DNA from 4 places in the Thermobifida alba genome. Region 1 is predicted to be linked to each of the others. Evidence: riboswitches for the same ligand, from Rfam matches in the RefSeq annotation. Region 1 holds a riboswitch; each other region holds the start of a gene.

Region 1 (3,310 bases):
AGGCGCCGGTGCCCGGAACCGACGACGGCGCGCACGGCGTGCGGCAGCACCAGCCCCACGAACCCGATCGCTCCGGCCACGCTCACCAGCACCGCGGTCAGCAGGGCGGTGGCGGTGAGCAGCAGCAGCCGGACGCGGGTGACGGAGACCCCGAGGGAGGCCGCCGCGTCGCTGCCGAAGGCGAACGCGTCCAGCGCGGTGGCGGTGTAGACGGCCACGGCCAGCACCGCGCCCAGGACGGCGGCGCCCGTGATGACGTCGTTCCAGTTCGCGCCGCTGAGCGAGCCCAGCAGCCAGAACAGCACGCCGCGGGTCTGCTCGGCGTCGGCGGAGGAGATCACGATGAACGACGTCAACGCCGAGAACAACTGCATGGCGGCGACCCCGGAGAGGACGAGGCGGTCGGTGGTGCCGCCGGAGGCGTAGCCGAGCAGCAGCACGCAGGCGAAGGAGCACAGCGCTCCCGCGAAGGCGCCCACGGACAGCGACACCGCCCCGCCGCCCACTCCGAGGACCACCACCAGGACCGCCCCTGTCGAGGCGCCCGAGGAGACACCGAGCAGGAAGGGGTCGGCGAGCGGGTTGCGCAGCAGGGACTGCAGGACGGCTCCGCACAGTCCCAGCCCCGCCCCGCACACCGCGGCGAGCAGGGTGCGGGGCAGCCGCAGGTCCCAGATGATCCCCTCGCGGATGGGGGTGAGGGAGGACTCGCCCCCGCCGAGCCGGGAGACGACGACCGCCCAGACGTCGCGGACGGCGATGTCGGCGGGGCCGATCGTGATCGCCGCGGCGACGGAGAGCGCGAGCAGGGCGAGACCGCCCGCCCACAGCAGCAGAACCCCCCGGGGTCCGAGCCTGGCCACCGGGTCAGTCCGCGAGGCCGAGGTCGCGCAGGCCCTGGGCGACCTTCTCGATTCCCTCGACGGTGCGGATCGACGGGTTCATGGCGGCGCCGCTGAGCAGGATGTAGCGCTCGTTGCGGACCGCGTCCATGTGCCGGGTGACCGGGTTGCCCTCCAGGAAGCGGATCTTGGCCTCCGCCGTCTCTGCGGTCTGGCTCTCGCGGGTGAGGTCGCCGATGACGAGGACGTCCGGGTTGCGGTCGGCGACGGTCTCCCAGTTGATCTGGGGCCACTCGGCGTGGGTGTCGTCGAAGACGTTCTCGGCGCCGACCGCCTCGGTGATGATGCCGGGGGCGCCGCAGCAGCCCGCCATGTAGGGGGATTCGGAGTTGGCGAACCAGTAGAGGACGGTGACCCCGGAGGCGTCGATGCCGGAGGTGGCGGTGTCGACGCGTTCTTGGAGTTCGGCGACGAGTTCCTCCCCGCGTTCCTCGACCCCGAAGACCGTCGCGAGGTCGCGCACCTCCCCGTAGACGGTGTCCAGCGCCAGCGGTTCCTCGCGGACGCCGTCACCGGCGCCCTCGTTGGACTTGACGCAGTCGGCCGGGGACAGGTAGGTGGGCACCCCGAGGTTCTCGAAGTCCTCGCGCGTGGCGACCCCGCCCTCGCTGAGGGTGGAGACGAACGACGCGGAGACGAAGTCGGGCTCCTCCGCCAGGACCCGCTCGAACGACGGCGCGTTGTCCGCCAGTCGGGGGACGGTGGTGTTGGCCTCCTCCAGTCCCTCGGCGACCGGGTCGGTCCAGGTCGCGGTCCCCACCATGCGGTCGGCCAGGCCGAGGGAGAGCAGGATCTCGGTGGAGCCCTGGTTGAGGGAGACCGCCCGCTCGGGCGGGGCTTCGACGGTGACTTCCCGACCGCAGTTCTCGATGGTCCTGGGGTAGCCCTCGGCGGTGCCGGCGGGGGCTTCGGTCGCTTCCGTGCCGCACGCGGCGAGCAGGAGCAGGGGAGGCAGGGCGAGCGCGGACAGGACACGTCGCGGTGAGGGCATGGCTGTTCCTCTGTGCGTGAGGCTCGTGCGCGGAGCCTGGCGGCTGTTCGGTCTCCGTCCGCCGCGCGGGCGGCCGGAGGGTGCCAGCAGGTCTTCGGGCTCGGGTTCATCCGAGCGGGACGCCTTCCCAGAGACCGCTCCAGTGGCCGATGTCCCGCCCGTCCCCCACACCGCTGCGCGTCAGCTCCGGATTCGCACCGGATTCCCTGGCCCAACCGTGGGTTGACTGGCAGTGGCAAGCTATCACGGGGGCCGTCCGGCTCCGCCGGGGCCTTCCCCTTGCCCATCCCGTCGGGGCCGAGCGGCCCCCCGGCGGCTCGGGCAGGCCCCTCGCGGCCGGTCCGCGGTTGCCCCTGTCCTGTCCACCGTGCTCGCGGCCCCGGGCCTCCCTCCCCCACCGGGCGCCTGCTTCCCCGCGATCGGCACCGTCTCCGGACCACTCCCGGCAGTGTGGTCGCGGGGCGACGGGTCAGGGGCGGGTCCGCCCGGAGCGGTCTCCCGCCGCACCGCGGCCGCTCACTCCGACGGTTCGGGCAGGTCTCCGCAGTCGACCTGGGGGTTGGCCCCCATGTAGTTGAGCGGGCCCGCGACGACGGTGACGAAGGTGGTGCCGATCGACGCGCAGTTCTGCTCGGAGGTGCTGAAGTAGCCGCGCTGCCAGGCCGCCAGGGCTCCGATGGCCAGCCACACGAGGACGATGAGTGTTGCCAGACCGCGCACTGTTCCTCCTGGGGGGTCGACGGTTGTGGTGGACGCGCCACTACCCGGGGGACACGGGAGCATCCGCGGAAGGGGCGGAAGAGGATGGTCCGTTCACCGGACAATCCGGAAAAGACCTGGTTGCTAGGCTCGTCGTATGACCATGAGCGTGCCCACCCGGACCGTCGCGGACCTGTCCTACCTGCTCTCCCACACCGGTCGCGTGCTGGCGACCCGGATGGCGGCGGCCTTCGCCGAGATCGGGATCACGCCGCGCGCCTACTGCGTGCTGTTCCACGCCATGGAGGCCGAGCGCACCCAGATCGAACTGGCCGAGATCTCCGATCTGGACAAGACCACGATGGTGGTCACCGTCGACGAACTGGAGAAGGCGGGGCTCGCCGAGCGCCGCCCGTCGAGCCGGGACCGGCGGGCGCGGATCATCCACGTCACTCCCGAGGGGGAGCGGTTGGCCGCCCTGGGCACCGAGATCGCCGACCGGGTGCACCGCGAGGTCCTCGACGCGCTGCCCGAGGAGCAGCGGGGTGTGTTCCTGGCCGCGCTCACCGGTCTGGCCGAGGGGCACCTGGCCACGCCGGTGGAGTCACCGAAACCGGTACGGCGGAGCCGCCAGCGCCGAACTTAGATCCAAAGCATATCGTCTACAAAAAAACAATCTGCTATGGCCTCTCTCTGTCGTCCACCGACAGAGAGAGAC
Region 2 (3,310 bases), 590 kb from region 1:
ATGATCGCGGCCGGCCGGGGCGCGCCCGCGTCGATCATCTCCAGCAGGTGGAACAGGGCGGTGGGGGCGTTGCCGATCGCGACGACCGCGCCCTCCAGGCGGTCCGCCCACAGTGACACCGCCGCCGCCGACTGGGTGGTGCGCCACTTCGCGGCGAGTTCCGGGACGCGGGGGTCGCGCAGCATGCACAGCACCTCGTTGTCGGCGGGCAGCCGCGACCGTGTCACCCCCGAGGCCACCATGCGCGCGTCGGTGAGGATCGGCGCCCCGGCGCGCAGCGCGCCCCGGGCCGCCGCGACGAGGTCCGGGTGGATGACCAGGTCACGGCTGAGGTCCGGCTGCCCGCAGGCGTGGATCATGCGGACGGCGACCTTCTCGGCGTCGGCGTCGAAGCCGGACAGGTCGGCCTCGGCCCGGATGGTGGCGAAGGACCGCGCGTAGATGGCGGCGCCATCGGTCTCATAGTCGTAGCGGCGGGGCGGCGGAGCCAGGGGGGTGCGGCTGTCGGAATGCGGTGTCACGTGGTCCTCCCGAGCAGGACGAGGGTGTGGGGCGTGTGCGGGGCGCCGCAGGCGCGCTCGCATCCGGCGACGTGGACGGGGCGTCCGTCGTCGCGGACGTCGGAGGTGGTGAGGCGTCGGACCAGGCCGGCCGCGTGCGACCGGGTGTCGCCCCGGCTCTTCGCGCAACCCGGGGAGCCGACGCAGGCGCTGACCCGGCTCCACGGGGAATCCGGGTCCAGGACTAGTCCCGCCTCGGTGAGCGAGGCCGCGACGCGCTCGACGCGGTCCGCGGGGATTCCGGCGACGACCACGCCCCGCCACGGGGTGAGGACGACCGTGCCCGAGTCCGCGTCGGCCGCGTCGGCGAGCGCCCGCTGCAGGGGCGGGGTGAGAACGCCCAGCGGCACCGAACCCGCCACCGCGGTCGCGGATCCCGCGATGCGGAGAATGCCGTGGAGTTCGCTGCGCCGCCGTTCCACGGCTCCCGGTCCGCCGGACCCGGCGGGGTCTCCGGTCCTTTCCGGGAATTCCTTTCCGTCGAGCAGCTCCCGGCCTTTCCCGGGGAGCCGGTGCACATTCCACCGGTCCCCGCGCACGTCGAGAAACCGGTGGGCCAGCGCGGTCAGTGCCGTGACGATGTCCGCGCCCGCCACCACGGGACCGGGCAAGGCACCGACCCGCACCTGCGCCGACTTCCCGTCGATCGCTCGTGCACCCAGGTCACAGGGCATGTCGGCGAGGTCGGCGCGGCCGTCGTCGAGGCCGAACAGGAACCGCCCCGGCAGTTCTGCCAGACGCGGATCGGCGCACAGCGCCCGGTCCAGGTCGGCGACCACGGGACGCACGTCCATACGTCCGCCGACCATTCCGGAAAGCGGCGAGGCGACGATGTTGCGCACCCGCTCGTGGGCGGGGGACGGCAGGAATCCGGCGGCCGCCACAGCGTCCGGCAATTCGTCCGGAATCTGTTCTCCGGCCGTAGTGGGAATTCCCCTGATCTGCACATTTCCGCGCGAGGTCAGATGGAGGTCGCCGTCGCCGAATTCGGCCGCGATCCGGCTGAGCGCGGCCAGTCCGCGGCGGTCGGTCCGGCCTCCGGGGACACGGATCCGCAGCAGCGCGCCGTCGGCCGCCAGATGCGGCCGCAGCACGCCGGGACAGCGGTCGGGTGGTTGTGGGTCGAACACCGGCACATGGTTGCATACGCCCTCAACTGGTGCGCTAAGGTGGGCGGGCCGTGGTGAACGGGAAGCCGGTGCGAAACCGGCGCGGCCCTCGCCACTGTGATCGAGGAGTCGTCGGGCCTCACCCGGGTTGGGAGACCACCCCGGGGACCACTGGGTGACCACCCGGGAAGGTCGGCCCGCCGGCGGTGACTCGTCAGCCAGGAGACCGGCCACGGCACGTCATGTCCACGAGGGTTTTGGAGACATCGACCATGGCCTGTGCCGTTCCGCGACCCGCGCCGCCCTCGGCGTCCCCGCCGCCTTTTCCGGCCATCGGCTTTCAGGCGGGTCGCCGATGCCTTGCGTAGCGCTGCTCTCCACTTCCGACACCGACCTGCTGTCGGCCCGTGCCAGCGGCGCGGACTACGTCTGGGGCAACCCGTCGCGGCTCGACGTCACGGGCGACGGCCCCGGCTCGCTCGACGCGCTCCTCCACGGCGCCGACCTGGTGGTCGTGCGCATCCTCGGGTCCGTCCGCTCCTGGCAGGAGGGCCTCGACCGGGTCCTGGCGCATGGCGTGCCCGTCGTGGTGCTCGGCGGCGAGCAGACCCCCGACGCGGAGCTGATGAGCCACTCCACCGTGCCCCTCGGCACCGCCGCCGAGGCCCACCGGTACCTGGCCTATGGTGGTCCCGCCAACCTCGCCGCGCTGCACGCGTTTCTCAGCGACACCGTGCTGCTGGGCGGTGAGGGCTTCGACCCGCCGACCGAACTGCCCGAGTGGGGCCTGTCGGAGCGGCCCGCCCCGGAGCGCGACGGACTGCCCCGGGTCGGCATCCTGTACTACCGCGCCCACCAGGCCAGCGGAAACACCCGTTTCGTGCACGACCTGGCCGACGCCGTCGACGCCACCGGCGAAGCCGTCGCGGTCCCCCTCTACTGCTCCTCGCTGCGCGGCGCACCCGCGGACCTCCTCGCCACACTCGGCACCCTCGACGCACTGGTGGTCACCGTGCTGGCCGCCGGGGGGACCCGCCCGGCCGCGGCCTCGGCCGGAGGCGACGACGAGGCGTGGGACGTCGGCGAACTGGCGCGGCTTGACATCCCGATCCTCCAGGCGCTCTGCCTGACCTGGGGGCGCGACCAGTGGGCGGCCTCCGACGACGGCACCTCCCCCCTGGACTCCGCCTCCCAGATCGCCGTCCCCGAGTTCGACGGCCGCATCATCACCGTGCCGTTCTCCTTCAAGGAGTTCGACGACGAGGGCCTGCCCCACTACGTCACCGACCCCGAACGGTGCCGCCGCGTCGCCGGCATCGCCGTCGCCCACGCCCGCCTGCGCCACACCCCTCCGGCGCAGCGCCGCATCGCGGTCGTGCTGTCGGCCTACCCCACCAAGCACTCCCGCGTCGGTAACGCTGTGGGCCTGGACACTCCCGTCTCGGCGGTGCGGCTGCTGCGGGCCCTGCGCGACGCCGGGTACGACCTGGGCGACGGACTGCCCGGGCTGGACCTCGCCGACGACACCGAGGCGGGCAACGCGCTCATCCACGCGCTCATCGAAGCCGGGGGCCAGGACGAGGAGTGGCTGACCGCCGAGCAGATGGCGGGCAACCCGGTCCGCATCCCCGCCGAACGCTA
Region 3 (3,310 bases), 590 kb from region 1:
CGTTGCGCACCCCGGGAGTGCTGGTGGAGAAGGGTACGGTGATGAACGCCTCCTCCCGTACGGCGGTGAGGTCGCGCAGCGCCGGGTCCTCGCGGAGGAATGCGGTCTTCTCCTCGGCGGTGTCCCACGATGCGTCCACGAGGACGATCAGGTCGGGGTCGGCCTCCAGGACCGCTTCCCAGCTCGTCGTCGCCCACTCGCCTGCCAGGTCGGCGAAGACGTTGGTGGCGCCCAGCGCGTCGAGGACCAGCTGAGGTCCGCCCTCGCCCGCGCCGACCATCGGGGTGTCGGTGCCGCCGTCCCACCACAGTACGGAGAGGCCCTCGGCGGGGGACCGGCCGCGGATCTCGTCGAGGGTGGCCCGCTGCTGTTCGACCAGCGCGTCGCCCTCCTCCTCCCGGTCCAGCAGCAGTGCCAACTCCTCGATCTGCTGGTGGACGGTGTCCCAGCTGACTTCTGGGACGTCGGCGGCGTCGGGGCAGGCGAACGGTGACAGGTAGGAGGCGATGCCGAGTTCGTCGAGGGATTCGCGGTCGCCCGCGGCCCGGTCGGTGAACGCGCTGGCGTAGGAGCCGACGACCAGGTCGGGGTGCTGCTCCAGGATCGCCTCGCGGCTGGGGTACTCCTCGGACAGGACGGGAACCCGGGTGTAGGCGTCGGCCCACTCCGCGCTGATCTCGTCGTCGAGGTAGGCGGTGCCCGCCAGTTGTTCCTCGGCGCCCAGGGCGAGGACGATTTCGGTCGCTCCCTGGTTGAGGGTGATGACGCGCTGCGGGGTCGTCTCCGGTGCGACGGTGTGGCCGCAGTTGGCCACGGTGACGGCCGCCGCGGCGGGCGCGGGGCCGGAATCGGGGGTCTGGTCGCCGCACGCGGTCAGGGCCAGCAGTGCCAGGGGCAGGGCGCGGAGGGGGAAGCGGCGCGGCAGCGGGGACGGGGGAGGGGGGACACGGGTGTGCACCGGTGGTCCGCCTTTCCAAGGAACTCGTGGAAGTCGGGCAAACACCGCGGCCGGTCTCCTGGCTCACAGGGATCCCCCGCCGATGCCTTCCCAGACCTGGTGTGTCCAGTGGCGTCGTACCGGCGGAGTACCTGAATACAGTGGCGAGTCCCGCGTCCGGATTCGCACCGGACTTCCCGAGCACCGCGGCACCAGAGACAGTACAGCAGCGCCGTTTCGGTGTCCCGTTCGCCCCTGGTAGAACCGGGTCAGTCCCCGGGGTGCCGGGGGAGAGAAGCCACCGGCGATCCTGTTTCCAAGGTCATTCCCGGTCGCTCCAATGGCTCTGGAAACAGGATCGCCACTGGTTGGTGCCCTTCGGACCGCGTGCCACGGCCCCTTCCCGGCGCGGTCGTCGCGGGATCGGGATACTGGAACCATGGCCCGCCTGCTGATCGTGCACCACACCGCGTCCCCCTCCACCCAGGCGATGCTGGAGGCGGTGCTGGACGGGGCGCGCACCGACGAGGTCGAGGGCGTGGAGGTGGTGACCCGCGCGGCGCTGGCCGCCACCGCCGTGGACGTGCTCGCCGCCGACGCGGTGGTCCTGGGCACCCCCGCCAACATCGGCTACATGTCGGGAGCCCTCAAGCACTTCTTCGACACCGTGTACTACCCGTGCCTGTCCGAGACCGCCGGCCTGCCCTACGCGCTGTACGTGCACGGCAACAACGACACCGCCGGGGCGGTCCGCGCGGTCGAGTCGATCGCCAAGGGCCTGTCCTGGCACCGGCACCGGCCGCCGGTCACCGTCGTCGGCGACCTCTCCCGCGCCGACCGGGAGGCGTGCTGGGAACTGGGCGCGGTCACCGCCCTGGCCGCCGCCGAACGCGCGGCGGACGCACCGGACGGCGCCTGACCGGGGCACCGACATTCCGCGGACGTTCCGCGGCAGTCGGCGCGCTCCGGGGCAGACTGGAGGTCCGGCTGTCGAGGGGGACCGGTGGAACGGGTACGCGTGTGGGTGCTCTGGGCGGGGGTCGCCCTGATCGCGGCCTGCGTGCTCGTCGTGGCCGCCGCCTCCGCCGCCGGAGTCGACTGGATCGACCCGCACAGCCTGGTCCTCCTGCCGCGGGTGTACTGGGTGCCCACCGCCCTCGGCCTGGCCCTGGTCCGGCTGCTGCCGCCGCGCCACGGCAGGACCGCGCTCGACGACCGGGTCGCCCTGGCGCTCGGGGGACGCCCGATCGGCCGCGAACTGACCCGGCTGCTGCTGTGCCTGCTCGCCTTCCTGCTCAGCGCGGTCCTGCTCGCCTGGCTGTTCGAAGCCCTCGGCGGCGCCCTGCACGTCCTGGGCACCCCGGTGGCCCGGGTGGTGTTCCTGGGCCTCCTGCCCGTCCTGCTGGTGGACCGGGCCGGACAGCCGCGGGTGGGCCGGGTCTCGCAGCTGCAGGCCCTGGCGGTACGGGTCGGGGAGCCCTGGCGCTGGTGGGGAGCGGTGCCGGTGGCCGTGGTCCTGGCCGTCGTCCTGTACTACCGGTGGGAGGCGCTCGCCGGTGCGGGCGCAGGGGGGCTGCTGCTCGGCGCCCTGGTGGTCCTGCTGCTCGTCGCACTGCCGGAGGAGGTCTTCTTCCGCTTCCTGCTGCAGACCAGACTCGAGGCGGTACTGGGCCGAGGCGCCGGGATCGTGCTGGTCGCGCTGCTGTTCGCGGTCGCCTACGCCGCTCTCGGCGGATACGCCGACTTCTTCCGGTTCGACACGCACGCCGTGGCCGGCGACTACGCGGTGGCCGTCGCCGGGTACGGAGTCGTCGGACTGCTCTACGGCTACCTGTGGACGCGCTACCGCAACCTGTGGCTCAACGTCGCGCTGCGGACCGGGGCGCTCACCCTGATCGTCGGGCCCGCGATCACCATGTGAGACGCCCTCCGGTCACGTTCCGCCCACCCCGGCGTGCGCGGCCTCCCGCAGGGCCGGAGACCCGCCGGGTCCCCCGCCTCGCGCCGACGGCCGAGGGGGAATCGCCGCGCTGCCGCCGTCGTCCTCGTCGCGGTGCCCGCCGTGCGGGACCGCTCCCCCTCCAGCACTGCGGAGGCGGCCGGGCTCTCCGCACCGGCGGGCGGGGCCGTCCTCGACGCGCGCGAGGCCCCGCTCGCCGAGGTGTTCCGGGAGATCCGCGGCTACCAGTGAGGACGCCGCCGCCACCCGAACGTCACGAGGTATGCACCAAAAGTCATGAGGGGCGTGTTTTGGGAGAAACCGTTACCGGGCATGTTGCCTGAGTGCAACAGCGGACCGGTGAAGCGCGCGGACTCGGGGACGCCGGAGGATCGGGGGACGGACTGAGCGTGGAGAAGAAGAGGTCTGCGACC
Region 4 (3,310 bases), 1.2 Mb from region 1:
CGATGTCGTCAGCGATCTGGAGGTACATCGGCTTCGCCGACCTTGCCCCTACTGTGCTCGCCATAGTCCTTGGGTACCTCCTATGCTCCTGTACATGGGTAACAGCACCGGAGAGGCCCCGTCAACGCCGCTGCATTCAGTGTCAGTGGCGGGAGCCGTCATCCGAGACGACGGGCGGTTTCTGGCCATCCGCCGCCGGGACAACGGAACGTGGGAACTTCCCGGCGGCGTCCTGGAGCTGGACGAGACCCCCGAGGACGGCGTCGTCCGCGAAGTGCGGGAAGAGACTGGCGTCCTGGTGAAAGTGGACCGCCTGACCGGCGTCTACAAGAACATGGCTCGCGGAATCGTCGCCCTGGTCTTCCGCTGCCACCCCTCCGGAGGCCGGGAGCACCCTTCCTCGGAGTCGACCGCCGTCGCCTGGCTCACCCCCGAAGAAGTGAAGGAACGGATGACCGAGGTCTACTCGGTCCGCCTCCTCGACGCCCTGGACAGCGACGCACCCCACGTCCGCGCCCACGACGGCAAACACCTCCACCGAGCACGCTAGTCAGAGACTTCGCCTTCCGGCATCGACTGCCGAATCTGGCTGTATGGGATCAAGGCGACGGCGCTGCGCGCCGTCGCGGCGTCTGGGGGTGGCCCCGGCTGCGGGCTGCCGCCCGGTCCGGGGCCACCCCCAGACGGCTCCTGATTCCGCTTGCCGCAGGCGACCGCCCACCGGCCGTAGTCACCGAGCCGTGGTTCCTGACGTCCTCGGTTCCCGTGGCACTCGATCGCGCGACTCTGCCTGTCTGTGGCTGAGGACTCCGGCGCGATCGAGCACCACGACCGAGGACCGTGGTCGCCCGCCGCTGTGGTTGCCGAAATCCCGGGTGGCGCAGGGCTGACCCGATCCCGTAGCGTCGCCGCCCCCGTGCTAACACGGCTGCTAACAACGGCTCCGAACAGGGCTGGACAGCTCCGGAATCATCGCCCTCCCTGAAAGGCGTCCACCCAGCTCAGACACCGTTTCTGGACCTCCACGGACATCCCGCACACGACTACGGATCAGAAGGTTGGGGGTTCGAGTCCCTCCGAGTGCGCCAGCTGAGACCAGCAAGATCAAGGCCCTGACCTGCGGGAACGCAGCGACAGGGCCTTTGTCGTGGGTGCGGGACAGGAAGCGCACGGTGATCTTGTCCCTGGTGCCCTTTTCGGCTTCCCCGATGGCACTGAGGACAAGATCATCGGACCAGCGTGCACCGGCCCCGCACCGACCCCCTAGGCTGGGGGCCGCGGTGGTTCGCCCTGTCCGCCAGACAGGAGCGTCGCAAGAGGGAACCCGGTGGGATTCCGGGACTGCCCCGCAGCGGTGAGCGGGAACGACCGCCGTCACACGCACTGGGCCCGGGGAAACGGGTCTGGGAAGCGACGGCCAGTAGGCGCCTCGTACCACGAGGTGTGCCCGCAAGTCCGAAGACCTGCCACTGCCCGCGCACGGACCGCCGTGTGCGGAAGTTTCGGTGACTCCGAGGGCGGGTCGGCGTACACACGAGCGGAGGACGTACCCCCGTACGTCCGCCCCGCAGACCTTTCCTTCGTGCCTCCCCCGTCCCGGGGTCGCCGCCGAGAGCAGCTCGCGAAGGAGAGTGCTGTGACAGCCAAGGCCACGGCAGCGGCGGCACGCGCCACCGTGTACGGCTACCCCCGCCAGGGGCCGAACCGGGAACTGAAGAGGGCGGTCGAAGGCTACTGGGCGGGCCGTGTCACCGCCGGTGCGCTCCACCGCACCGCAGCGGAGATCCGCCGCGCCAACTGGCGGCAACTGGCCGAAGCCGGTGTCCACGAGGTCCCCACCGGCGACTTCTCGTACTACGACCACGTGCTGGACACCACCGTCATGGTCGGTGCGGTCCCCCGGCGCCACCGCGCCGCCGTGGCCGCCGACCCGCTGGACGGCTACTTCGCGATGGCCCGGGGCAGCCAGGACGCGGCACCGCTGGAGATGACCAAGTGGTTCGACACCAACTACCACTACCTGGTGCCGGAACTGGGCCCCGACACGGTCTTCACCGCTGATTCCACCCGGCAGGTCGCCGAATTCGCCGAGGCCCGGGAGTTGGGGCTCACCGCCCGTCCCGTCCTGGTCGGCCCGGTCACCTACCTGCTCCTCGCCAAGCCCGGGCCGGACGTCGCCGCGGGCTTCGCCCCGCTGAGCCTCCTGGACCGGCTGCTTCCCGTCTACGCGGAGGTGCTCGCCGACCTGCGGGCCGCGGGCGCCGAGTGGGTGCAACTGGACGAGCCCGCCCTCGTCCAGGACCGGTCCCCGGCCGAACTGGACGCCGCCGCGGCAGCCTACCGCATGCTGGGCGAACTCTCCGACCGGCCGAAACTGCTGGTCGCCTCGTACTTCGACCGGCTCGGGGAGGCGCTTCCGGTCCTCGCCGCCTCCCCGGTAGAGGGCCTGGCCGTGGACTTCACCGGCCCCGCGGCAGCCAACCTCGACGGCCTCGCCGCGATCGGCGGACTGCCCGGCAAACGCCTGGTCGCGGGCGTCGTCGACGGCCGCAACGTGTGGGTCGACAACCTGGAGAAGTCGCTGGCCACGCTGGCCACGCTCCTCGGTCTGGCCGACCGGGTGGACGTGGCCGCCTCCTGCTCCCTGCTGCACGTCCCGCTCGACGTCTCGGCGGAGCACGGCATCGACCCGCAGATCGCCCGCTGGCTGGCCTTCGCCCGGCAGAAGACCAGAGAGGTCGTCGTCCTGGCCCGGGGCCTGTCCCACGGCACCGGAGCCGTCGCCGGGGAACTCGCCGCCAACCGCGCCCATCTGGCCTCCCGTGCGGCCTCACCCGTCACCCGCGATCCAGCCGTCCGCGCCCGCTGTGCCGCTGTCACCGAAGCCACCGCGCGCCGCACCCAGCCGTACCCCGAACGGGCCGCGGCCCAGCGCGACCGCCTGAAGCTGCCGCCGCTGCCCACGACCACGATCGGCTCCTTCCCGCAGACCGCCGAACTGCGCTCCGCGCGGGCGGACCTGCGGGCCGGGCGGATCGACACGGCGGCCTACGAGCAGCGCATCGCCGACGAGATCCGCGCGGTGGTCGCCTTCCAGGAGGAGGTCGGACTGGACGTCCTGGTGCACGGCGAACCCGAACGCAACGACATGGTGCAGTACTTCGCCGAGCAGCTCACCGGCTACCTGACCACCCAGCACGGCTGGGTCCAGTCGTACGGCACCCGCTACGTCCGCCCGCCGATCCTCGTCGGCGACGTCTCCCGCAGCGCTCCGATGACCGTGCGCTGGACGACGTACGCCCAGTCGCTC

Evidence for each region. Region 1 has a riboswitch for cobalamin ahead of FOF52_RS00120 (ABC transporter substrate-binding protein). Riboswitches for the same ligand answer to the same signal wherever they lie in the genome.
Region 2: it holds a riboswitch for cobalamin, as region 1 does, so the genes downstream of both, cobN (cobaltochelatase subunit CobN) here and FOF52_RS00120 (ABC transporter substrate-binding protein) in region 1, are expected to answer to the same signal.
Region 3: it holds a riboswitch for cobalamin, as region 1 does, so the genes downstream of both, FOF52_RS19425 (ABC transporter substrate-binding protein) here and FOF52_RS00120 (ABC transporter substrate-binding protein) in region 1, are expected to answer to the same signal.
Region 4: it holds a riboswitch for cobalamin, as region 1 does, so the genes downstream of both, metE (5-methyltetrahydropteroyltriglutamate--homocysteine S-methyltransferase) here and FOF52_RS00120 (ABC transporter substrate-binding protein) in region 1, are expected to answer to the same signal.

What each region holds. Positions count from the first base shown of each region.
Region 1 is NZ_CP051627.1:29,838-33,147, reverse strand. It holds gene FOF52_RS00125 (FecCD family ABC transporter permease) at 1-863, opposite strand, end outside; gene FOF52_RS00120 (ABC transporter substrate-binding protein) at 868-1,893, opposite strand; cobalamin riboswitch at 1,962-2,139, opposite strand; gene FOF52_RS00115 (hypothetical protein) at 2,410-2,613, opposite strand; gene FOF52_RS00110 (MarR family winged helix-turn-helix transcriptional regulator) at 2,750-3,238, shown strand.
Region 2 is NZ_CP051627.1:4,338,950-4,342,259, forward strand. It holds gene FOF52_RS19390 (precorrin-8X methylmutase) at 1-521, opposite strand, end outside; gene cobG (precorrin-3B synthase) at 518-1,690, opposite strand; cobalamin riboswitch at 1,725-1,918, shown strand; gene cobN (cobaltochelatase subunit CobN) at 2,025-3,310, shown strand, end outside.
Region 3 is NZ_CP051627.1:4,348,034-4,351,343, forward strand. It holds gene FOF52_RS19425 (ABC transporter substrate-binding protein) at 1-958, opposite strand, end outside; cobalamin riboswitch at 990-1,161, opposite strand; gene FOF52_RS19430 (flavodoxin family protein) at 1,377-1,856, shown strand; gene FOF52_RS19435 (CPBP family intramembrane glutamic endopeptidase) at 1,941-2,858, shown strand; gene FOF52_RS19440 (hypothetical protein) at 2,991-3,128, shown strand.
Region 4 is NZ_CP051627.1:3,722,541-3,725,850, forward strand. It holds gene FOF52_RS16490 (GntR family transcriptional regulator) at 1-64, opposite strand, end outside; gene FOF52_RS16495 (NUDIX hydrolase) at 83-550, shown strand; cobalamin riboswitch at 1,265-1,485, shown strand; gene metE (5-methyltetrahydropteroyltriglutamate--homocysteine S-methyltransferase) at 1,637-3,310, shown strand, end outside.